DNA from 4 places in the Stutzerimonas sp. genome. Region 1 is predicted to be linked to each of the others. Evidence: predicted binding sites of a transcription regulator. Region 1 holds the regulator's gene; each other region holds the start of a gene.
What was found. The regulator FliA, encoded in region 1, starts transcription of late flagellar genes. The targets are predictions, from matches to a motif close to CTAAAGTTTNNNNNNNNNNNGCCGNTAA.
Positions count from the first base shown of each region.

Region 2: the regulator FliA is predicted to act here: its motif matches at 2,795-2,822, upstream of AC2LD7_RS12725 (flagellin).
Region 3: the regulator FliA is predicted to act here: its motif matches at 3,116-3,143, upstream of AC2LD7_RS20695 (methyl-accepting chemotaxis protein).
Region 4: the regulator FliA is predicted to act here: its motif matches at 3,723-3,750, upstream of AC2LD7_RS07990 (methyl-accepting chemotaxis protein).

Region 1 is NZ_CEXBBO010000003.1:133,715-139,521, forward strand. Features, by position in the region: gene AC2LD7_RS03015 (chemotaxis protein CheW) at 1-694, opposite strand, end outside; gene AC2LD7_RS03020 (protein phosphatase CheZ) at 707-1,501, opposite strand; gene AC2LD7_RS03025 (chemotaxis response regulator CheY) at 1,522-1,896, opposite strand; gene fliA (RNA polymerase sigma factor FliA) at 2,014-2,739, opposite strand; gene fleN (flagellar synthesis regulator FleN) at 2,757-3,584, opposite strand; gene flhF (flagellar biosynthesis GTPase FlhF) at 3,676-4,962, opposite strand; gene flhA (flagellar biosynthesis protein FlhA) at 4,978-5,807, opposite strand, start outside.
Region 2 is NZ_CEXBBO010000018.1:81,774-87,580, reverse strand. Features, by position in the region: gene AC2LD7_RS12730 (TDP-N-acetylfucosamine:lipid II N-acetylfucosaminyltransferase family protein) at 1-2,385, shown strand, start outside; gene AC2LD7_RS12725 (flagellin) at 2,917-4,080, shown strand; gene AC2LD7_RS12720 (flagellar protein FlaG) at 4,152-4,511, shown strand; gene fliD (flagellar filament capping protein FliD) at 4,577-5,807, shown strand, end outside.
Region 3 is NZ_CEXBBO010000054.1:6,060-11,866, reverse strand. Features, by position in the region: gene AC2LD7_RS20705 (aldo/keto reductase) at 1-904, opposite strand, end outside; gene AC2LD7_RS20700 (hypothetical protein) at 1,165-1,404, shown strand; gene AC2LD7_RS20695 (methyl-accepting chemotaxis protein) at 1,453-3,087, opposite strand; partial or broken gene AC2LD7_RS20690 (methyl-accepting chemotaxis protein) at 3,292-3,592, shown strand; gene AC2LD7_RS20685 (RecQ family ATP-dependent DNA helicase) at 3,655-5,580, opposite strand.
Region 4 is NZ_CEXBBO010000009.1:106,384-112,190, reverse strand. Features, by position in the region: gene AC2LD7_RS08010 (DUF421 domain-containing protein) at 1-507, opposite strand, end outside; gene AC2LD7_RS08005 (hypothetical protein) at 544-831, opposite strand; gene AC2LD7_RS08000 (hypothetical protein) at 837-1,145, opposite strand; gene AC2LD7_RS07995 (hypothetical protein) at 1,302-1,571, opposite strand; gene AC2LD7_RS07990 (methyl-accepting chemotaxis protein) at 1,957-3,591, opposite strand; gene AC2LD7_RS07985 (undecaprenyl-diphosphate phosphatase) at 3,877-4,707, shown strand; gene AC2LD7_RS07980 (alpha/beta fold hydrolase) at 4,744-5,718, shown strand; gene AC2LD7_RS07975 (DUF1294 domain-containing protein) at 5,795-5,807, shown strand, end outside.

The sequences.
Region 1 (5,807 bases):
CCTTGCCATGCAACTGATCCAGCAAGGCCTCGAATTCGTCGTCGGTAATCTCGTCACTGGCCGGTGAGGCAGGTATCTGAACGGCTGGCGCGGCGCTGGGCTCTGCTGCGAACTGGCCGGTGCCATGAAGCTGATCCAGCAGCGACTCGAATTCGTCGTCAGTGATTTCGTCACCGGCACCAGCAGTCGGCGCACCAGCAGAACCATCCAGGGCGCCGAGAAACTGCTCGAATTCGTTATCTGCCGTCGTGGCTTCCAACGCCGGTTCAACCGCGGCGTGCTCAGCAACCGGAACCTCCGTACCGGCAGGCTCAGCCAGACGCGACAGCGCAGCGAGCAGTTCGGGGGTTGCTGGCGTGACCTCGGTGCGCTCACGCACCTGAGTGAACATTTCGTTGACAGTGTCCAGTGCCTGCAGCACGACGTCCATCAATTCCGAGTCGACGCGACGCTCACCCTTGCGCAGGATGTCGAAGACGTTTTCGGCGATGTGGCAGCATTCCACCAATTCGTGTAGTTGGAGAAAGCCGGCACCACCTTTTACCGTATGGAAACCGCGAAAAATCGCATTGAGCAGCGCGGCGTCATCGGGGCTGCTTTCCAGCTCCACCAACTGCTCTGACAATAATTCGAGAATCTCGCCGGCTTCCACCAGGAAGTCCTGGAGGATTTCTTCATCGGCGTCGAAGCTCATATTCACCTTCCCCTAAAAGCCCAGGCTCGAAAGCAGATCATCGACATCGTCCTGCCCGGATACGACATCCTCACGTATATCGGCATGCATCTGCGGACCTTCACCGTTGGAAGGCTCTTTTTCTTGTTTTTTCTTTTCCTGCTCTGCGCGCATCGCTTCGCGGTCATGCTGGATGCCAGCCACGCGATCGACCTGCCCGGCCATCAGAACAAGATTGAGCAGATTGCTTTCGAGTTCGCTGATCAGACGGGTTACCCGCTTGATCACCTGGCCTGTCAGGTCTTGAAAGTCCTGCGCCAACATTATTTCGCTGAGATTCTGCGACAGCTGACTGCCATCGTTCATGGTGCGCTGAAGGAATTGATCGATGCGCTTGACCAGATCGCGGAACTGCTCGGCGTTCATGTCACGGCGCATGAAGCGCTGCCAATCGGCGGTCAGACTCTGCGCTTCGTAACTGACGTAGTTCACCAGCGGCGCGGACTCTTCGACCAGATCCATGGTGCGGTTGGCCGCTTTTTCGGTCATCTCCACCACATATGAAAGCCTGTCGGTGGCATCGGTAATCGGTGACGGGTCACCGCCCGTGGCGCAGGTATCCATCTCCAGCTTTACGATGGCGTTATGCAGCTCGCGGGTGAGCTTGCCCACTTCCTGATAGAGCCCTTGACTGCGGGCCTGATTGAGCTCATTGAACATCTGCGCCGCTTCGTCGAAGCGGCCCTGCTGCAGGCTTTCGATCAACTGAGGTGCATGAGCCCTCAGAGTCGCTTCGAACTCTGCCAGGCTTTGTTCTGCTTGCGTCATAGTGCCCTCGCGGCGTTACTTCAGCCGTTGACGCGCTCGAAGATTTTTTCGATCTTCTCTTTGAGCACTTGAGCCGTGAATGGCTTGACTACATAACCGTTTACGCCCGCCTGCGCGGCCTCGATGATCTGGTCGCGCTTGGCTTCGGCGGTGACCATCAGCACCGGAAGGTGCTTCAGGCGATCGTCGGCGCGCACAGCTCGAAGCAGATCGATGCCGCTCATTCCGGGCATGTTCCAATCGGTGACGAGGAAATCGAAACTGCCGCTCTTCAACATAGGCAGCGCGGTCGTGCCGTCATCTGCCTCTGCGGTATTGGTGAAGCCTAGATCGCGTAACAGATTCTTGATGATCCGTCTCATGGTCGAGAAGTCATCGACGATGAGAATTTTCATGTTCTTGTCCAAGTACACCTCCGTAATCCCGAAATTCCCAGAACCTGCTCACGGTCTGCTGCGGGCCTCATGAATGAAGCTCGTAAGGGCCTCTAATGCTTTTTTGCAAACCAGCCTTTAACGGGCGCGCCACTCACCGAGGCGAGCACGCAGGCGCGCCGCGCACTGACTGTGCAACTGGCTCACCCGCGATTCACTGACACCCAACACCTGGCCGATCTCCTTCAGATTCAGCTCTTCGTCGTAATACAACGAAAGCACCAGCTTTTCACGTTCGGGCAGGTTTCCGATGGCCTCGGCCAACGCCTGTTGAAAACGCTCGTCTTCAAGATCTCGGGACGGCTCCGGATGCGCACTGGCGGCATCCTCCCCGAATTCCCCATGTTCGCCTTCCTGAAGTAGATCATCGAAGCTGAACAAGCGGCTGCCCAGGGTGTCGCCCAGAATGCCGTAGTACTCATCGAGACTCAATTTAAGTTCGGCCGCAACTTCCTGATCTTTAGCGTCGCGACCTGTTTTGGCTTCAATTGTCCGAATCGCTTCGCTGACCATACGCGAGTTACGGTGGACCGAACGCGGAGCCCAGTCGCCCTTGCGGACCTCGTCGAGCATCGCGCCACGGATGCGAATCCCGGCGTAGGTCTCGAAGCTCGCGCCTTTGCCGGAGTCGTATTTTTTTGATGCCTCCAGCAGGCCGATCATGCCCGCCTGCATCAAGTCATCCACCTGCACACTCGCTGGCAACCGCGCCAGGAGGTGATAGGCGATGCGCTTGACCAACGGCGCGTACTGATCGATGAGCTGGTATTGCGAGTCTTTTGCCTGAGCTTTGCTGTAATACATACCGAGTCCAGCCGCTGTCAGTCGTTAGGCTCTGTGGTGGGCCTGACAAGGCGCTCCACAAAGAACTCCAAGTGGCCCCGCGGCGTTGCCGGCAACGGCCAGGTATCGATTTTTTGCGCGATGGCCTTGAACGCCAATGAACACTTGGCTCGCGGATAGGCCTCGTAGACGGCACGTTGCTTCTGTACTGCCTTGCGCACCGCCTCATCGTAAGGAATCGCGCCGACGTACTGCAGCGCCACATCGAGGAACCGCTCGGTCACCTTGGTCAGTTTAGCGAACAGATTTCGGCCTTCCTGCGGAGCGTGTGCCATGTTCGCCAGCACACGAAAGCGACTGATGCCGTAGTCGCGATTGAGTAGCTTGATCAACGCATAGGCATCGGTGATGGACGTCGGCTCGTCGGTCACGACCAGCAGTACCTCCTGCGCGGCGCGAACGAAACTCACGACGCCATCGCCGATACCCGCCGCGGTGTCGATGATCAGCACGTCGATATCATGACCGATATCGCTGAATGCCTGTATCAGCCCGGAGTGCTGCAACGTCGATAGCTGCACCATGCTCTGCGTACCCGAAGCAGCGGGCACGACGCGAATGCCGCCCGGGCCCTGAATCATTACATCACGCAGATCGCATTCACCAGCAATGACGTCAGCCAACGTGCGCTTGGTAGACAAACCCAGCAGCACGTCGACGTTGGCCAGCCCAAGGTCGGCATCAAGCAACACCACCCGGCGACCGAGGTCGGCCAAGGCCAGCGCCAGATTGACCGACACGTTGGTCTTGCCGACGCCACCCTTGCCGCCAGTCACTGCAATTACCTGTACGGGATGAATACCCATCTTCAAACGCCTATATCTTGCTGGGGCCCGGAGGCCATCGATGCGTTCAGCCAGAACGCGTCTTCTTTGTCTGTATCACCTAACAAAGCGTTCATCCGACCTTCCGTGAAGAACCGTTGTACAGCCCGGAGAACATATCGGCCATGGTCTCCTCGCTGGGAGTCTCTTCAGACTGCAGGCTCACTGCGCGACTGACCAGTTGGTGGCTACGTGGCAATTGCAGATCCTCGGGAATACGCGGTCCATCGGCGAGGTACGCGATGGGCAAATGCTGGCTGATCGTAAGGCCGAGCACATCACCCAAACTGCCGGCTTCATCCAGTTTAGTCAGAATGCAGCCCGCCAGCCCACAGCGACGGTAGTTATGCCATGTCGCTTTAAGCACTTGACTCTGGCTGGTTGCCGCCAGCACCAGGTAGTTCTTCGATTTGATACCGCGGTCGGCCAGCGCTTCGAGTTGCATACGCATCATCGGGTCGCCCGCAGGCAAGCCGGCGGTGTCGATGAGAATCAGGCGCTTGCGGGCCAAAGGCTCCAGCGTCTTGCTCAATGGCTGGCTGGGGTCGATCTGAATGACCGGCACATCGAGGATGCGACCAAGGGTCTTCAGCTGTTCCTGCGCACCGATACGGTAGTTGTCCATGCTCGCCAAGGCGATGCTCTGTGCGCCGTGCTGGAGCACGTAGCGCGCGGCGAGTTTCGCCAACGTGGTGGTCTTGCCGGCGCCGGCCGGACCAACCAGCGCGATGATACCGCCCTCTTCCAGTGGCTCGACCTTGCTGACCTTGATCGATTGCGCCAGGTGCGCCAACAGCATGCGCCAGGCCTGACGCGGCTCGGACACGGTAGCTACCTTCTCCAGCAGCGCGCGCGACAGTTCGGCCGGCAAGCCGATGCGCTGTAGGCGGCGCCAGAGGCTGGCCTGCTGCGGACGGCGACTCTGTTCATTGCCCCAGGCAATCGAGCCAAGCTGAACTTCGATCAGCTCACGCAAACCTTGCAGCTCCGAATGCATGGCTTCGACCGCGCGCGAATCGAACGACGCCACCGCGGCGCTGGCACTCGGCGCCGGTTGAACGGCAGCCGCAGACTTCTCGTCAAGCAGTTGACGGTCCTTACCCGCTTGAGCGCGAGACGGCGAGCTCAGCTCAGCGTGGGCACTGGCGATGCGCGCCTGCGTTTTACGCAGTTCCGCTTCGAGCGCCGGATTCGGCTGCTTGGGTGCTGCGGGCTCCATCGGGTAATCAAGCACAGCGGTCAGCTCGACGCCGCCAGCGACACGACGGTTGCCCGTGATCACGGCATCAGCGCCCAGCTCGTCACGAATCATCTTCATGGCGATACGCATGTCGGCTGCGAAGAAACGTTTGACCTGCATGGCCTGTACCCTCGGTTAATTCTGACCCACCGTGGAAACGATGGTGACTTGCTTGTTGTCCGGTATTTCCTGATAGGCGAGGACATGAATGTTCGGCACCGCCAGCCGGGCGAATCGCGAGAGCATCGCGCGGACCGGACCGGCTACCAGCAAAATCGCCGGCTTACCCAACATTTCTTGACGCTGTGCTGCCTCTACCAGGGAACGTTGCAACTTTTCGGCCATTCCCGGCTCCAGAAGAATGCCATCTTCGGAACCTTGACCAGCCTTCTGCAGACTATTGAGCAATATCTGTTCCAACCTTGGCTCAAGCGTGATGACAGGGAGCTGCGGCTCAAGCCCCACAACGTTTTGCACAATTGCGCGGGAGAGCGCGACCCGTACAGCAGCCACCATCGCGGCGGGATCTTGACTCTTCGCGGCCACGTTGGCGATAGCCTCGGCGATGGTGCGGATATCGCGAACCGGAACCTGTTCCTGCAGCAGCGCCTGCAATACCTTGAGCAGCGTCGACAACGAAATCATTCCCGGCACCAGCTCCTCGGCAAGCTTCGGCGAACTCTTGGCCAGCAGTTGCATCAGTTGCTGGACCTCTTCATGCCCCAGGAGCTCGTGGGCATGTTTGTGCAGCACCTGGTTCAGGTGAGTCGCAACCACGGTGCTGGCATCGACCACGGTGTAGCCGAGCGATTGTGCCTGATCGCGCTGACTGGCCTCGATCCACACCGCTTCCAGGCCGAATGCGGGGTCCTTGGCCGCGATCCCGTTGAGCGGACCGAACACCTGGCCCGGATTGATCGCCAGTTCGCGATCCGGGTAGACCTCGGCCTCAGCCAGGCTCACGC
Region 2 (5,807 bases), on a different contig from region 1:
GTGTTGATTCAGGTAAGCCAGGATAGCTATGTGGCGTCGCTTAACCAGGCCGCTACTGAGTTGGATTGCGATTGGTGCCTGTTAGTCCAAGCCGGCGAGCGTTTCACGGCAAGCGGTCTGCTCATTGCCGCACTGGAGCTCATCACAGCGCCAGATAGCCGTGCGATATATACCGACGAGATCCAGATGGCGCCGAACGGTGAGCTGTTGCCTATCTTGCGACCAGATTTCAACCTCGATTTGCTTCTGAGTTTTCCGGCCAGCATGGGCCGGCACTGGTTGTTCCGACGTGACGTATTCATTGCTGCTGGCGGATTCGATCATGCCTACCCAGGTGCCATCGAGTTCGAATTGGTGTTGCGCCTTATCGAGCAGGATGGCCTGGCCGGGCTTGGTCATGTGTCCGAACCACTATTGATGACGACTGTGCTGCAACTAGAGCATAGCGACGATGAAGTGAGGGCTATCAAAAGACATCTGGGGACCAGAGGGTACGCGCAGGCCGAGGTTGTGCGGTTCCTGCCAGGACGTTATCGGCTGCAATATGGGCATGCCACAGCGCCAGGCGTCTCGATCGTTATTCCGGCTTTTGCACCTCTGGCCGCGTTTCAGCGCTGCATGGAAAGCATCTTGGAAATGACCCGGGATGTTCCCTACGAGCTGTTGCTTGTTCCTAGAAAAGCGCAGGGCGATGAAATGGTCGCTTGGCTGGATAGCCTGAAGGCGATGGGCGAAGCCAACATACGAGTCCTGGACGAATGCGTAGCCCAAAGCCTGCGGGCGTCGCAAAACCATGCGGCTCAGCAAGCCCGAGGGGATTATCTGCTTTTCATTGCAGCGGATACGGCGGTCGTCATGGAGGATTGGCTCACCTCGATGTTGAATCATGCCCAGAGGCCGGAAGTAGGCGCCGTAGGTGTCAAGATGGTCAGTCCGGCGGGTGCGATTCAGCACGCCGGTATCGTGCTTGGTTTGCAAGGGCCCGCCTGCTCTCCGTTCGTGGGAGAAAAGTTGGATGCATCGGGCTACATGAATCGCCTTGAAGTTGACCAGAACTACAGTGCTGTCAGCGGCGCTTGCCTGATGATGGCGCGAGCGAAGTTCCTTGAGCTGGGAGGGTTGGACGAATCGGACAGCACGAAAAACTGGGCTGATCTTGATCTATGTCTCAGAGCCCAACAGGCTGGTTATCTCAATGTCTGGACGCCGCATGTCAGCGTAATGAAAGATCGTGCGGATGAGCCATTAAGTACGACTGAACAGGATGAGCTCTACGGTCGCTGGCTGCCTGTCCTGGCACGCGACCCGGCGTATAACCGGAACCTGTCTCTGGTAAAACCCGGTGGTTTCAAGCTTGCCGATAACGCGCTCTCCTGGCGTCCGACTTCTTCTTGGAAGCCATTGCCGAAAATATTGCTCCATCCTGGGGATATGTTCGGTTGCGGGCATTACAGGATGATCTACCCGTTTCAAGCCATGCAGGCTAATGGGCAGGCTGAGGGAACGATGTCGATCGGCCTGATGCATCCCACTGATCTGGAGCGATATGAGCCGGATGCGATAATCCTGCAGCGTCAGATCGGAGCAGAGCGCGTTGAGGCGATGCGAAGAATCCAGGCATTTTCGCGAGCATTCAAGGTATATGAGCTTGACGATTATTTGCCGAACGTCCCGGTCAAGAGCATTCACCGTACGCAAATGCCGAAGGATATCGTTCGATCCCTTCGTCAAGGGCTTGGCTTCGTCGATCGATTCGTTGTTTCTACCGAGCCGTTGGCCGATGCGTTCAGTGGTTTTCACTCGGACATTCTGGTGATGCCGAATCGCCTTCCAGCTGATATCTGGGAGAATCTTGAGCGAAAGCGAACCCGTCAAGGCCGCATGAGAGTCGGCTGGGCAGGGGGCTCAAGTCACGCCGGCGATCTGGCAATAGTGGCGGATGTCATCAAAGAGCTTGCGGGCGAGGTTGACTGGATTTTCTTCGGCATGTGTCCCGAGTCGCTGCGCCCCTACATTAAGGAATGGCACCAAGGCGTGAGCATTGAGCATTACGCCTCCACGCTGGCTGCCTTGGATTTGGATCTGGCCATCGCTCCGCTAGAACACAATATGTTCAATGCGTGCAAAAGCAACCTGAAACTACTCGAGTATGGCGCCTGTGGTTATCCAGTGGTGTGTACCGATATCGAGCCGTACCGTGGAGGTCTGCCTGTTACGCGGGTAAGAAATCGATTTTCCGAATGGGTTGACGCAATACGCGGTCACATTGCCGAGCGTGAGGCAACCGAGCGTCTCGGCGATGAGCTTCGTACGGTGGTTCGCCGTGATTGGTTATTGACCGGGAACGCAGTGGATCAGTGGCTCGCGGCTTGGACGGGACGATGATTCGATTTTATAACTGACGTCACTCCGAAACGGTTTTTTTGTGAGCCCTCGCGGCGTCTTATTTGAACCTTGGCGGGACATTCGAATGAAAGGGCTTTTGGCGAATATAGGGTGCGTTCGCCAAAAGCCCGGAGCTCAATCACCCCAGCGGACATTCCCGCCCGCTCGCTTGCTGGCGTGTTTTTGTTCAGACGGGCTTCCTAAAGCATAAGCCCCGGCGTCGATAGCTCGTGCTATCCAAGCCAGCCGTCTCCATCTGCTGGCAGTAATCGCCCGCCGCAGTGATATTCCTCATTAGTAAAGTTCTTCACCTCTTGGTCGATACAGATTCCAGTTCGGCCGGTTACCGGCCGTACAAAACTCTTGAATCGGTACGAGCGGGCAGTTTCGAAAAAATAAACGAGCAGCCCTAAAGGTCCCAGACGAAACGCCGATACAAGAGATGAATGCGAACTCACTGGTTGCCTGAGCATTGCAGGCTAGGGTCGCAACCCAGGCAAAACAAGCTAGGTCCGATGGAGGACAAACATCATGGCTTTGACCGTTAACACCAACGTTGCTTCCCTGAATACTCAGCGCAACCTGAACAACTCTTCCAACTCGCTGGCCACTTCTATGCAGCGCCTGTCGACCGGTAGCCGGATCAACAGCGCGAAAGACGATGCTGCCGGTCTGCAGATCGCGAACCGCCTCACCAGTCAGGTTAACGGACTGGGCGTTGCTGTAAAGAACTCCAACGATGGCATTTCGATGGCTCAAACGGCCGAAGGCGCGCTGCAGCAGTCCACTAACTTGCTGCAGCGTATGCGCGATTTGGCTCTGCAGTCGGCCAACGGTTCCAACAGTGATTCCGAGCGTAAAGCACTGAACTCTGAAGTAAGCGAGTTGAAGAAAGAACTCGATCGTATTTCGAACACCACGACGTTTGGTGGTAAGAAATTGCTGGATGGCAGCTTCGATACCACCACGTTCCAAGTGGGAAGCGCCGCCAACGAAACTATCAGTGTTAAGATTGACGAAATGAGCACTGACTCCCTGAAAGGCAAGTCTTTCGAGGGCTCCGTTGCTGCAGCGACCGGAACCGCGAGCGCCTCAGGCACCGTTACTGTAAGTGGAACCGTTAATGGTGAAGACTTCACCGTGACCACCACCATCGCAAGTGGCACCACTGCTGCCGAGGCAACTCAGCAGATCGCAACTGCAATCAACGATGCAAACGTAGGTTTGGGTGCTTTTGTAACCGAAGGCGGAGACACCAAAATCGTTTCTGGTCTGGATACTGACGGATCTGCAAACGCGCTGACTGCATTGTCTATCAGTGGTGTACCTACGGGCCTGGCGGCTGGTAGTGCTTATACGGCCGCAACATCGGCAACAGAAACTAAAGTGTCGGCAATCGACGTAAGCACGGTACAGGGGTCTCAAGAGGCTGTGATGGTCATTGACCAAGCCATTCGAGATATCGATTCACAGCGTGCTGACCTCGGTGCTGTTCAGAACCGCTTCGAGAACACTATCGGAAACCTGCAGAACATTTCCGAGAACGTCTCTGCCGCTCGCGGTCGTATTCAGGACACTGACTTCGCTGCTGAAACCGCCAACCTTAGCAAGAATCAGATCCTGCAACAGGCTGGTACTGCGATCCTGGCCCAGGCCAAGCAGTTGCCGCAGGCAGTGCTGAGCCTGCTGCAGTAAAAGCGGCTCTAACATGGCGTAAGGATGGGGAAGTGCTTGTCACTTCCCCATCGATTCATTCGAGGTGAATCATGGACGTCGCAAAAATGACAGGCATCGCAGCTGCGTTGACCCCGTTCAGTCCCGCACCCAGCGTTCCGAAGGAGCCTGGGTTTTCGTCGTTTGATCGGCAGGTGCTTGCTACGCCTGGCGAGGATCTGGATGCGCGGCCGGAGGCTGTCGGCGAGGCGGTGGAAAAATTGCGCGCACAGATGCAAAGTGCGCAGCGTGATTTGAGTTTCAGTGTCGACGACTCGACAGGAGACCTTGTCGTTCAGGTTGTCGACGGTGAGTCGGGCAAGATAGTTCGGCAAATTCCGTCAGAAGAAATTCTGCGTTTGGCTGAACGGCTCGACGAGATGCGCAGCCTGTTATTCGAGACCAAGGCCTAAACGGCACGGATATTGAATGGCAAGCGGATTGTTCTACAACGTTGTTTTCTTGACGAGGTAAGGTTATGGCGGGCGTAACGGGCATCGGTTCCGGAATCGATATCGACAGTATCGTAGCCAGTATGGTGGCTGCGGAGCGCGCGCCAAAAGAGTCGCAGCTCAGCACGCTTGAGTCCAAAACCACCACGCGGATAACGGCAATCGGCACGCTGAAAAGTGCCATCAGCGAGTTTCAGACAGCGTTGGGTAAGCTAAACAAGCCCGAGCTGTTTCAGGCCAGAGCGGCAACCTCTTCTGATGCTGACCTGCTTGCAGTAACGGCGGGGATATCGGCAGGTGCCGGCAGCTATAAAGTCGAAATCAGTCAGCTTGCAGCTGGGAGCAAAGTAGCGCTTCAGGCGATAGCTGACGACTCCGAAACGCCGGTAACCCTCGGTAGCGGAACCCTCACTGTCAGTATTGGTGACATTGCACTGCCTGCGATCACGGTGGGTGAGGGGAACAACACCTTGGCCGGTATTAGGGATGCCATTAACAAGGCCGGCGCTGAGAAAGGTCTGAGCGCAACCATCGTAACTGACAATTCTGGATCTCGGTTGGTGCTTAGCAGCTCAACTACAGGTGAGAACGAAGACATTACTGTCTCGGTGAGCGGAGCGAGTGGTGATCTGTCCAAATTAGCTTTTGCTGGCGGAACGGCAGCACCGGGTAATGACGGTTCGGCGGGTGTCATAACTAAAGCCAGCAGCGCCGAGCTCACCATTGATGGTTTGAGTGTGATCAGCAAGACCAACAAGATCGATACCGCCATTGAGGGGGTTACGTTGGACTTGAAAGGACTTACGGAGGTTGGCAAGCCGTTGACAATTGGCGTAACACTGGATGAAGCCGGCGTTACCAAACAGATCCAAACCTTCGTCGACGCTTATAACAAGCTGATAGGTGTTGTGAATGCCCAGACGAAGGTTACCCCAGTTGGCGATGGCAAAACGCCGGTAACCGGTGCGCTGGTTGGAGATGCAACTGCTCGGACTTTGCTCAACACCATTCGTAATGAACTGGTAACAATTGGGGGTTCGGGTAATATCCGTGCGCTCAGCGATATCGGTATTACAACCCAAAGAGATGGCACACTCAAAGTAGACAGCGATAAGCTAGCCGAGTTGACCAGCAACAGCTTCGAGGAGTTGGCCAACCTGTTTGCTGGCGAGAAGGGCTTGGCGACCCGGCTTGATGAAAAGCTCAAACCATACACTGAAACTGGCGGCATTCTTGAGCAGCGAAACAAGTCGATGA
Region 3 (5,807 bases), on a different contig from region 1:
CGACGATCAGCTTCCGCTGGCGCTCGTCCGGCAGCCTGCCCTGCCCGGCCATAATGTTGTCAGCCATGTAGCGCGGGTTGGAAGTGGCGGGAATCACCGTGGTGACGGCCGGCTCGGCCAGGATGAACTTGAGCAACAGCTGCGCCCATGAACTGGCGTCGATCTCCGTCGCCCAGGCCGGTAGCGGCTTGTTCTTGACCCGCGACAGCAGGTTGCCGCGGGTGAATGGCCGGTTGATCAGCGTGGCGATACCATTGTCCGCGCAGTACGGCAGCAGACGTTCCTCGGCATTGCGCTCGCTGACCGAGTAGTTGAACTGAACGAAGTCCACCTTCTCCTGCTTGAGCACGTCGAGCAGCCGATCATGAGCCGACTCGACGTAGTGGGTCACGCCGATATAGCGCACGCGCCCCTGTTCCTTCAGCTCGCGCAGCAGACCGAGCTGGGTGCTGGTGTCCTGCAGGTTGTGCACCTGGATCAGGTCGATGGTGTCGGTCTGCAGCGCCTTGAAACTAGCCTCGATCTGCGCCAAGCCGCGTTCGCGACCGGTGGAAGAAACCTTGGTCGCGAGGAATACCTGCTCACGTGCGTTATGCCGTTGTACCAGTTCGCCAACCACTCGGTCAGCGTTGCCATAGCTCGGCGCGGTGTCGATGACCTTGGCGCCGCCTTCGATGAATACCCGCAACACGTCGAGCAATGCATCCATTTCGGCATCGTCGAGACCGATGTCATGGGTACGCGAAGTACCGAGTCCGATCACCGGCAGCATCTCGCCAGAAGACGGAATCTTGCGCATCCGTAACGGTTCGGCGGCCTGCGCCACGGATGGCAACAACGGCCCTAGCGCGGCGATAGCCGCCAATACGGCGGAACGGTGAAGAAGCTGGCGGCGCGTCTGCATGGGCGGATTCTCCGTGTCGGTGTTGGCGGCGTCGACGCTTGAGTATGGTCGACTCTGCCGCACTCACCGGCCGGACGACCTACCGGAGCTTTTCCGTTTGTTTCAGCGAGGGCGCCGCGGCGTCTGTGCCGGCGCATTGGCGAACGCAATTGGAAATTTCAAAGGATAGATATTGCAGATACTGGCAATATGCCTTTACTTCGGTTCTACTTCGCCGCGCCCGGCGCTGCCTGCGCAGGCTCGCAACAATCGAGACACCCATGCCCAGTCACTCGACCAAGCCGACCAGCCAACCATCGACCGCCCTGTCTGATAGACCGGAGGAGTCGGCTCGACAGGTCAAGGCGCAGCGGCGCCGACGCCATCGGCTGATCAACTTTGCTTATGCGCTGGGCTTGCTGCTGGTATTCGTCCTCAGCCTCTTGCTGCTGCCCGACGATACCGGCCTGGGCAAGCTGCTGTGGAACGAGCTGGACGCCGAATCGAGCAACACGTTGTAACCGGTACATTTGGCAAGCAGCACGCCTGGCTTTGTGCGGTGCTCAACCTTAAGCGCGGAACCGCTCCATCAACGCCGCCAGACGTTGCGAAAGGCTGGATAATTGCTGGCTGGCCTGCTTGCTCTGCGTCGCGTTCGCCGCCGCATCGCTGGACAGATCACGAATATCGGTGATGTTGCGTGCAATCTCTTCCGTGACGCTGCTCTGCTCTTCGCAGGCGGTGGCGATCTGTGCAGCCATATCATTGATGCGTTGCACCGAAAGCGTCATACCGCCCAAGACCTGATTGACGCCCGCAACACGCTCAACACTGTCTTGGGCCCTGCTGCTGCCGGCGTGCATCGCCTGCACCGCCTTGCCAACGCCGCCCTGCAGACGCTCGATGCGGACCTGGATATCCTTGGTCGATTCTTGGGTGCGCGCTGCCAATGCCCGAACTTCATCGGCCACCACAGCGAAACCGCGCCCCTGCTCGCCGGCCCGTGCGGCCTCGATGGCAGCGTTGAGTGCGAGCAGATTGGTCTGTTCGGCGATACCGCGAATCACCTCGAGCACAGCCCCGATGCTCGACGTCTCCTCGGCTAATGCCTCAATGGCTTGTGACGCGTTCTCGACCTCCTGCGCAAGCTGACGAATCGATTGGACGGTGCCGCTGACCACTGCGGCGCCTTCGCGTGACTGGCGCTCGGCCTGTAGTGCGGCGTCCGAGGCATTCTGGGCATTGAGCGCCACCTCATGAACGGCAGCGCTCATTTCGGTGGCAGCGGTACTGACCTGATCGACTGCAGCGTGCTCGCTGCTGATCAACTGATCGTTCGTCGCGGCCAAGCCGGCCATGCTGCGCGCCGCCGTATCGACCTCTGACGTCACCCGGCCGACCTCAGCGATCAGCGGTTGCAGTTTGTCGAGGAACAGGTTGAAGGCATTGCCGAGCTGGCCCAGCTCGTCGTTAGAGCGCACGTCTAACCGGGCGCGCAAGTCGCCGTCGCCCTCGGCAATCTGTTGCACGCGATCGAGCAATCGACGCATCGGCCGCAGCACGACCATCGGTAGGCCAAGCACCAGCAGCACACAACCGAGCAGACCAACCAGCAAAATCCCGCCCTGCAGCATCGCGGCCGTCGCACCCTTGGCCATGGCCGCCTCACCTTCACGATTCGAGGCCTGGTCCTCAAGCTCGCCGAGCTTGTCGATGACATCGCGCATCGCATCGAAACGCGCTTCGCTATCACCGAAGCTCAAAGCACTGGCTGCCGTTGGATCGGTATCGATCTGTTCGATGGCGCGCTGCGACACCTGCTTCCATTGCTCGAAGCCACGTTCGAACTGCTCCACCAGCGCCAATGCCTCGGCTCCCGGCTGCATGGCCGCGTATTGCTGCACGCGATCATGAGCCTGCTGAAGGTTTTCCGTATGGCTCTCGCGCAGCGCTTGAGCATGCGAACCGGCAGCGCTGCCAAGCAAGCTGCGCTCGGCGACGAAGGCTTGGTAGAGGTCGCGATCGGCGTTCAGCAGCAAGCTGATAGCCGGCAAGTACCGCTTGGTCAACAGGCCACTGGACGCTGCCGTCTGGTCGATGCCGCGCATGCCGGACCCGCCCATCAATATCAGCAGCAAGGCCAGCAGGCTGACCGGCAGGGTGATTTTCCAGCGAAAACCGAGGTCGGCGAAAAAGCGAGACATGACGTCGCTCCTTATGGGGATTGCTCTGATATCGGCAGGCAAGCGACAACTGAGAGCCCTTTGGTCGAAAATTGCGCCGCGATTAGCGGTAACCGTTGCGCAGGAGCAGACTAAAGCACTGTTACCGGTGCCACCGGTGAGCCAATGAATAGGCAGCCGAGCCAGTGCATTCAATCGGTGGTGCAGACCATCCAGCAGCTCTCCGGTCGGACCAACCTGCTGGCGCTCAATGCTGCAACTGAGGCGGCACGCGCCGGTGAGATGGATCGCGGTTTCGCGGTGGCGGCCGGCAAGGTACGCAAACTGGCCGAAATCACCGGCGAGAACGCTGAAGAGCTCGGCAGCGTATCGAGCGGCTCGCCCGCGAAATCCGAGCCGGTAGCACAACACATCGAAACGCAATCGGCCGGTGTAGGCTTATCTCCGAACCGCTCGGTGCGCTGGAAATTCCAGCAACCTCACCGCCGGTACTTCGCGGCAAACCAAGGGCGTCGCGGCCGGTTGATTGGCCTGCCGACGCGCTGAGGTGATCTTGCCAGGACGTTCACCTGAACCTGGGCTGCGCCGCTACCGCGCCAAGTACTCGCGCACCTCGGCATAGGGATAAGCGTCCAGCGAGGCGAATCCCGGAATACCGCGCGCCTTGAGCTTGGTGAACACCGGCGCGCTGATGCCGCAGAGGAAGCGCGTCAGACATTCAGTGCTGGCTGCGCGGTTCTTCAACTGCCGGTAGCGCTGGCTGAAATCGGCACAGCGGGCCACGACCTCGATCGCCTCCAGCGGAGGTAGCACGGGCGGCTCAGGCAGCTGCGCAACCAGCCCCCGGCATACCGAACAGTGCCCACAGCGTTGTGGCGCCTGGCTGTCGCCAAAATACGCAGCCAGGCGCTGGCTGAGGCATTCAGGCGACTCGAACAGCGCCAGCATGTTGCCGATACGGGCGATTTCACTGGTTTCGTGCTGCTTGAAGTAGGCATGCAGCTCGGTACTCAGAGCTTCAATATCGAAGTTCGAGTCGAGCAGCGCATAAACCTCGGTCATCTGCTTGCTTTCGAGCTCGATCCAACCCTTCTCTTGGAAATAATCCAACGCCTTGACCACCCGCGCGCGGTCAGCGCCGTGCTGCTGATAAAGCGCATCGAAGTCCAGCGTGCACCAGGTTCGCGCTCGGGCCGAGGTTTGCACGACGGCCTCGACGAACTGCCGCCGCTCGCCCTCGAACCTGGCGACCAGCGCCTCGGGTTCGAGCAGGTACTTGAAGCGATATTCGGCAAAATAGGCGAAGCGTGGCGCGATGATGCCGCGCAGTTCCAGCTGCACCAACAGGGTCTTCAGCGGCAGCTGGCGTATGTTGCTCGCATCGGACAGCTGGTTGAGCATCAGCTCCCATTGGCCTCCCGCGCCTGCCTGGAGCAGTTCGTCGAGCACGCTGCGGATGCCCTCGCGTTCCGGCGTGTCGCCATAGACGAAGTTCTGCAGCACGTTGAGGCTGTCGCGATTGGCCAGCACCAGACAGTCGGACGGCTGCCCATCGCGCCCGGCGCGGCCGATTTCCTGGCTGTAGTTTTCCACCGACTTGGGCAGGTCGTAATGCACCACATTGCGAATGTCGGACTTGTCGATGCCCATACCGAAGGCGATGGTGGCGACGATGCAATTCAGCTCGCCGGACATGAAACGCCGCTGGATGGTCTCGCGCAATTCGTGGGCCATCCCGGCGTGATAGGCACTGGCGGGGAAGCCGCGCTGCGCCAGATGCTCAGCGACCTGCTCGGCGGTCTTCTGCTGGGTAACATAAACAATGGTCGGCTGGCCGGTCTTGTCTGACAGCCAGTCCACCAACCGGCGCTGCTTGTTGAAGCCCGCGACCGGTTCGACAAGCAGATTGAGGTTGGATCGGTAAAAGCCAGTGGTCACCACGTCTTCTGGGGCGATAGCGAACTTGGCCTGCATGTCGGCGATTACCGGCGGTGTCGCCGTGGCCGTCAGCAACAGTACATGGGGAATGTTGAATTGGCGCTGGTAATCGGGGAGCTTGAGGTAATCCGGGCGGAAATTGTGGCCCCATTCGGAGATGCAATGCGCCTCGTCCACTACCAGCAGGGAAATCGGTACCTGGCTGATGAAGTGGCGGAAGCGCTCGTTCTTCAGGCGCTCCACCGAAATCATCAGGATTTTCAGCTCGCCGGATTTGGCGCGGCTCATGGTTTCGCTGGCCTGCCCGCGGCTTTGCGCCGAGTCGATACTGGCGGCCGCGATGCCGTGCCGATGCAGGAACGCCAGTTGATCCTGCATCAACGCCAGCAACGGCGAGACGACCAATGTCAGGTGCGGTAACAGCAGCGCCGGTAGCTGATAGCACAAGGATTTGCCGGAGCCGGTGGGAAAGATCGCCGCCGCCGAACGACCGGCCACCACGGCGCGAATGGCCTGTTCCTGGCCGGGACGGAAGCTGTCGTAGCCAAACGTTTGGGCGAGGGTTTGTTCGATCATCATGAGTCACTCCTTTGACTGGGAGCCAGAGGGTAGCAAAAGGAGGGAGACGGTAAAGCAAACCGGCTGCCGAGGCGCGGTCAGCCGTCGATACGTCGCGTCGCTCGGAGCGATTCTTCCAAAGCAGTGCAAGCGCACTCGCAGTTCGAAAGCAAACGAGGCGGCCAGACATTTCGCTCAATCACAATCATTGGAATCCGTAATTATAGTTAGCTAGCTCACTAATT
Region 4 (5,807 bases), on a different contig from region 1:
TACCGCTTCAGAATCGTTGAAAAAGAGACTGACATCGCCATCGGTTTCAAGAATGCCGAGGCGGATCTGACCCAAATGCTCAACGCCTTGCTGGCGCAGCTCCATGAAGAACTCGTCGGATGAAATGTTCAGACTGTCCAGACTGTTCAGTTCATACAACCCATCCTTGATGATCGTAACTGGCTTGCCCTCCATCCAGTTGGAGAGTCGCTCGCTATGGGTCATCGCCAGGACTGTCAGCCTATAGAGTAAAAGCAGGGTGACGAAAACCGCTGCGATCGGAAGCAGCGGCACATCCTCGTAGAAAGACACGTCACCGGCTGCCGACCCCAGCGTCAGAATCACCACCAGCTCGAATAGCGATAGCTGCCTAATACCGCGGCGCCCGCTGATCTTCAGGAACAGAAATACCCCAACGAAGGCGAAGAGTGCACGCAGCGCCACTTCAGCGAGGAACAGCAGCGGAAAATCGTCCAGCAGCAAGCGCTGCCAATCAAAGGGAGTCATGCCGGCCTCGTTAGTGAAAGTCGATCGTTCGGCCATTCATCCCGATATGCCCGGTTGCGCTGGCATGGACCAGGCGCTCAGCGGTACGCCATCCTTGCTCAGCTGCAGGCGCGCTTTCTCCAGCAGCCCAGCAAGGTGAGCAGGATCGACGTATTGAGAACGAGCGATGTGGGAAATTGCCAGGAGCTCATCACCCGCCGCGTTGACTACACGCAGCGAAAAGCTGGCATCTTCGGTATTTGCCTTGGCGGTTGCATGGCTGGGTAGAAAGGCCATCTCGCTGATGCGCATGGCTTCATCTAGTGCGAGGTGCTGGGCGGTCATGGTCATCACTCCGCGGTGTTGCGAGAAGCCATCCCATCGGCTGGCGCGACGTTGAAGACGAGGTCGATGCCATCGCCACTGCCATCACCTACGACCGACCCCACGACGGGCTTGTGCGTTATCCGACGGCCTTGGTAGTGCTCGCGCAATCTCTGTTGAGCCACTTCACAGACATGCGTGATCAGCCCGGTGAACTGAGCATCTCGTGGAATGATGAATTTCAGCGTGATGCAATGCCCTTCGACACCCTCCGGCAAGTTTGCCAGTCCGCTGCTGTGCCACTGATCATTAACGTAGGCTTCTGCACCTTTCATGGCTCGCTCCTGTTTATCCACTTATTGCTGGGACCGTAAAACAAGCGAATGGATCAGTCTGAAAGCGGAACCAGGATGCGGGCTGGATTCGAGTCGCAAACGAAAAAGCCCGGTGCTTGCGCAACCGGGCCATTACTCATTCACAAGTTGGCGCGTTCATTCCGGCATGTGCCATGGGGCGAGGTCGACACCCTGACGGCTCAGGTCGGCGCGGGCTTGTTCCAGTGACTGGCCAAGCTTGACCGGATCGGAATAGACGCTGCTAGAAAGTTTGCAATGGCCAACGGCACGGGATTCGCTGCCATCTACAACGGTGATGCTGAGCTCACCATCGCCTTCAAGAAGGGTCCAGGCGACGCACTGGAAGGGCTTGAACGCGCGATCAGTGATGAGAAGGGCGTCGTTGAAGCGAAGAGGGCTGTTCATGGGGCATGTCTCTCTGTGTGATACCCAAGGAATCGGATTGAGCCTTGCCGCCAGGCTGCCGGCGTTGGCCTTACATTCCATTGATGTACACAGAGGACTGATAAGTCACATTGAGAGTTCGTCATCCTTAAGTATTTTTACAATTAGTCGAAGGTATAACACTGGGTGTGCTTCTGTTCGTCATCAAGCCTGTGGCGCATGCCGCAATTTTGCTGGCGCGGTGCGGTCTTTCCAGTCGTTTGGAGCAACATTAAACAACCGGCGGAGTTGTATCGGCGTGGCGAGAAAGCTATCGCTGAGATGAAAAAAATGGCCGGGGCTTTAAGCACCCGGCCATTTAATTTTGTTTATAACTACCGAACGCTGAGTGGCATCGACTACGCCGTCACACCTTGAACTGCCGGAGCAGCCTATTCAACTGTTCGGCCAGTTCCCCCAGCTGATCGCCAGCTGCGCTCGATTGCTCCGCGGCAAGGGTACTCTCCTGTGCCAGTCCGGCTGCCTGAGTTACGTTCTGATTGATGTCTTCGACCACGTGGGCCTGCTGCAGCGTAGCGCTGGCAATCGAGGCGTTGAGGCCCGACAGGGTGCGCAGTGCCTGTGCGATCTGACCCAGGCTTTCACCTGCCTGACTGGCTTGTTCGACAGTGGCTTGCGAAGCTCGACTACTTTCCATGATGACGGTGACTGCGGCACCGGAATTCTTCTGCAAGCGTTCGATCATCGTATGGATTTCCGCGGTCGACTGCTGTGTGCGCTGCGCCAGCAGGCGGACTTCGTCAGCCACGACGGCGAAACCACGACCTTGCTCACCAGCACGCGCCGCCTCGATCGCTGCGTTTAGTGCCAGGAGATTGGTTTGGTCGGCAATCGAACCGATCACCTCAAGGACCGAGCCGATCTTGGTGGTTTCATCTGCCAGCGATTGAATCACGCCGACAGCTTCGCCGATGGTAGTCGACAGCTCACCGATCTGTTGCAGGCTGGTTGCGATGCTGCGCTGGCCATGACCTGCCTGGCTTTCGGCTTCTCCGACCTCGCTGGAAGCATGCTCGGCATTCTTCGCTACCTCCTGTACCGCATAAGTCACTTCGTTGATGGCCGTTGCCACCAGTTCCATTTGCTGCGATTGCTGCTGGCTCTGCTTGTGCGCTTGTCCGGCAAGCCCGCCGAGGGCATTGGAGGATTGCTCCAGCGATCCAGCAGTTTCGAACAGCTGACCGATAACCGTACGGAGCTTCTGAATAAAGGTGTTGAAGTCGCGGCTCAGGGTCGTCAGCTCGTCATTTCCCGAGACGTCGAGGTTGCGTGTGAGATCGGCTTCGCCGCTGGCGATGTTGGCCATGGCCTGCATGGAGTGGCGCAACGGCTGGGTGATGCTACGAATGAGAATGGCGACCAACACGGCCATCAGCGCGGCGATAGCCAGCCCGATGATGGAGAAGCGAACCAGGTAATTCCGGAATTCCGCTTCCACGTCGTCGACATAGATGCCTGTGCCGATGATCCAGCCCCAGGGCTTGAACAGCTCAACGTAGGAAATCTTCGGTACGGGGTCCTTTGCGCCTGGTTTGGACCATTGGTAATCCACCAGACCTGCGCCCTGCAGTCGGGCTATTTTGACCATCTCGTTGAACAGCGCCTTGCCGTTCGGATCTTTAAGATTGGATAGGTTTTGACCTTCTAGTTCCGGCTTCATGGGATGCATGAGCATCGTCGGCGTCATGTCGTTGATCCAGAAATAATCGTTCTGGCCGTAGCGCAGCACGCGGATCTGGTCCATGGCGGCCTTTTGCGCCTCGGCGGTACTCAGGGTCCCGCTGGCTTCGAGCTGCTGGTAATAGTCGAGAATGCCGTTGGCCGTCTCGACGATGTTTTGGGTCATGACCTGCTTGCCCTTGTACAGGTCAGTCCGTACTTGCTGAATCATCAACAGGCCGAGGATGAATAGCATGGCGACTGCTACCACCGGAATCAGCCAGAGGCGTTTACTGATCGGGAAATTTCGCAGCAGATTCATTGGCTTGTGAGCTCCTGTTGAGGCTTTATCTACATTATTTTTGTAAGGTGTGTCGGGCTGGAGCCTGGCGTCATGGTCTGCCCTGGGGTTTTTCATATGGCAGCGATTGTTTTCATACGCCATCGAATAGCGTTTCGGCAGATCTCGATAAAAGATGAGAGTGCCAGCTTCGAGGCAGTGAATTTAATTGGTACAAGCGAGTCAGAACAGCGCTCAGATGGCTGTCTGGCATATACCTTGGTTGCATATTCAAGCGCGGTGGTTTGCACCGCTGATGGGGATTAGATGGATCTTTGGATTGCCTTCCAGGCATTGATTCTAGGTGTGGTAGAAGGCATCACTGAATTTCTCCCTATTTCCAGTACGGGACACCAGATCATCGTTGCCGACCTGATCGGCTTTGGCGGCGAGCGGGCACTGGCTTTCAACATCATCATCCAGCTGGGCGCGATCTTGGCTGTGGTGTGGGAGTACCGGCGCAAGATTTTCGACGTGGTGATTGGGTTGCCCAAGGAAAGACAGGCGCAAAAGTTCACCGGCAATCTGCTGGTGGCGTTCTTTCCCGCTGTGGTACTCGGAGTGACTTTTGCAGATCTGATTCACGAATACTTGTTCAATCCGATTACTGTGGCGACTGCGCTGGTTATTGGTGGCGTGGTCATGCTCTGGGCGGAAAAGCGTCAGCACCGCGTCCAGGCAGAGACCGTCGACGACATGCACTGGACCCACGCGCTGAAGGTGGGTTGCGCCCAATGCTTGGCGCTTATTCCGGGCACGTCGCGTTCCGGGGCCACCATCATCGGCGGGTTGTTGTTCGGACTGTCTCGCAAAGCGGCCACCGAGTTTTCCTTCTTCCTGGCGATGCCGACCATGGTCGGCGCGGCGGTCTACTCGGGCTATAAATACCGCGAGCTGTTTCAGCCGAGCGACTTTCCGGTGTTTGCGATCGGCTTCGTCACCTCGTTCATCTTCGCGATGCTGGCGGTTCGGGCACTACTGAAATTTATAGGCAACCATAGCTATGCGGCATTTGCCTGGTATCGAATCATCTTCGGCATCATCATCCTGGCGACCTGGCAGTTCAGCCTGATCGACTGGAGTACAGCAACGGGCTGAGCGCGCTGAAAAGCTGATTGCTGAAGGAGCGCCCCCGTGAACGCTTACGAACATCAATTGCTGCAGACCAATGGCATCACGCTAAGCGTCTACAGTGCAGGGCCGGAACAAGGGCCGGTGGTCTGGCTGCTGCACGGCTTCCCGGAGAGTTGGTATTCGTGGCGCCATCAGATGCGTGCTCTTGCCGAGGCGGGCTACCGCGTCCTGGTGCCGGAAATGCGCGGCTATGGGCGCACCAGTGCCCCTGACGATACAGCCGCGTATGACTTGATTACCGTGTGTGGCGACATTCAGGCCGCGATGGATCTGCTCGATCATCGCTCGGTGGCGGTAGTTGGTCACGACTGGGGCGCCCCCATTGCCTGGCACCTGGCGTTGCTTGAGCCCCTGCGAGTCCGTGCAGTTGCCGCGATGGCCGTCCCTTACGGCGGGCGCCCGAAAAAGCCTGCCATCGAAATCATCCGCAGCCAGTTCGCTGACCGCTTCAACTACATCCTTTATTTCCAGCAACCCGGTGTCGCCGAGGCGGAGCTGGATCAGGATATTCCGCGGACCTTGCGAATGATGATGCACAACACCTCGGCGGCCGTGCCCAAGGATTTCTTCCTGCAGAACAAGCCGGCCGACAGCTCCCTTTACTTTGGAATGCAGGACCCCGGCATGCCTCCGACATGGTGCGGTCCTGACGCCTTTGAGGTATATGAACGCACCTTCGAGGGGCGTGGCTTTCGAGGGGCGCTCAACTGGTACCGCAACTTCCAGCGGAACTGGGAGCGGACCGCACCGCTCGCCGAGCGCAGGGTTGAACAACCGGCGCTGTTTCTGCTGGGTGATAAGGACCCGGTCGGAACGCTCGAAGCGCACACGTTGCAGAAGATGCCTACCTGGGTGCCGGATCTTGAGCAGCACCTACTGAGCGACTGCGGTCACTGGATACAGAACGAGCAGCCTGAACGGGTCAACGAGTTGCTGCTGAATTTCCTGAGCCGTCGATATCAATTCGGGCAGTAGTCCGAACGGCGCGAACCATTGCCGCCGGACAAACGCCCGCTAGAATGCTGGACCTTTGTCATCGAGCCTTTCCATCATGGAATTACGTG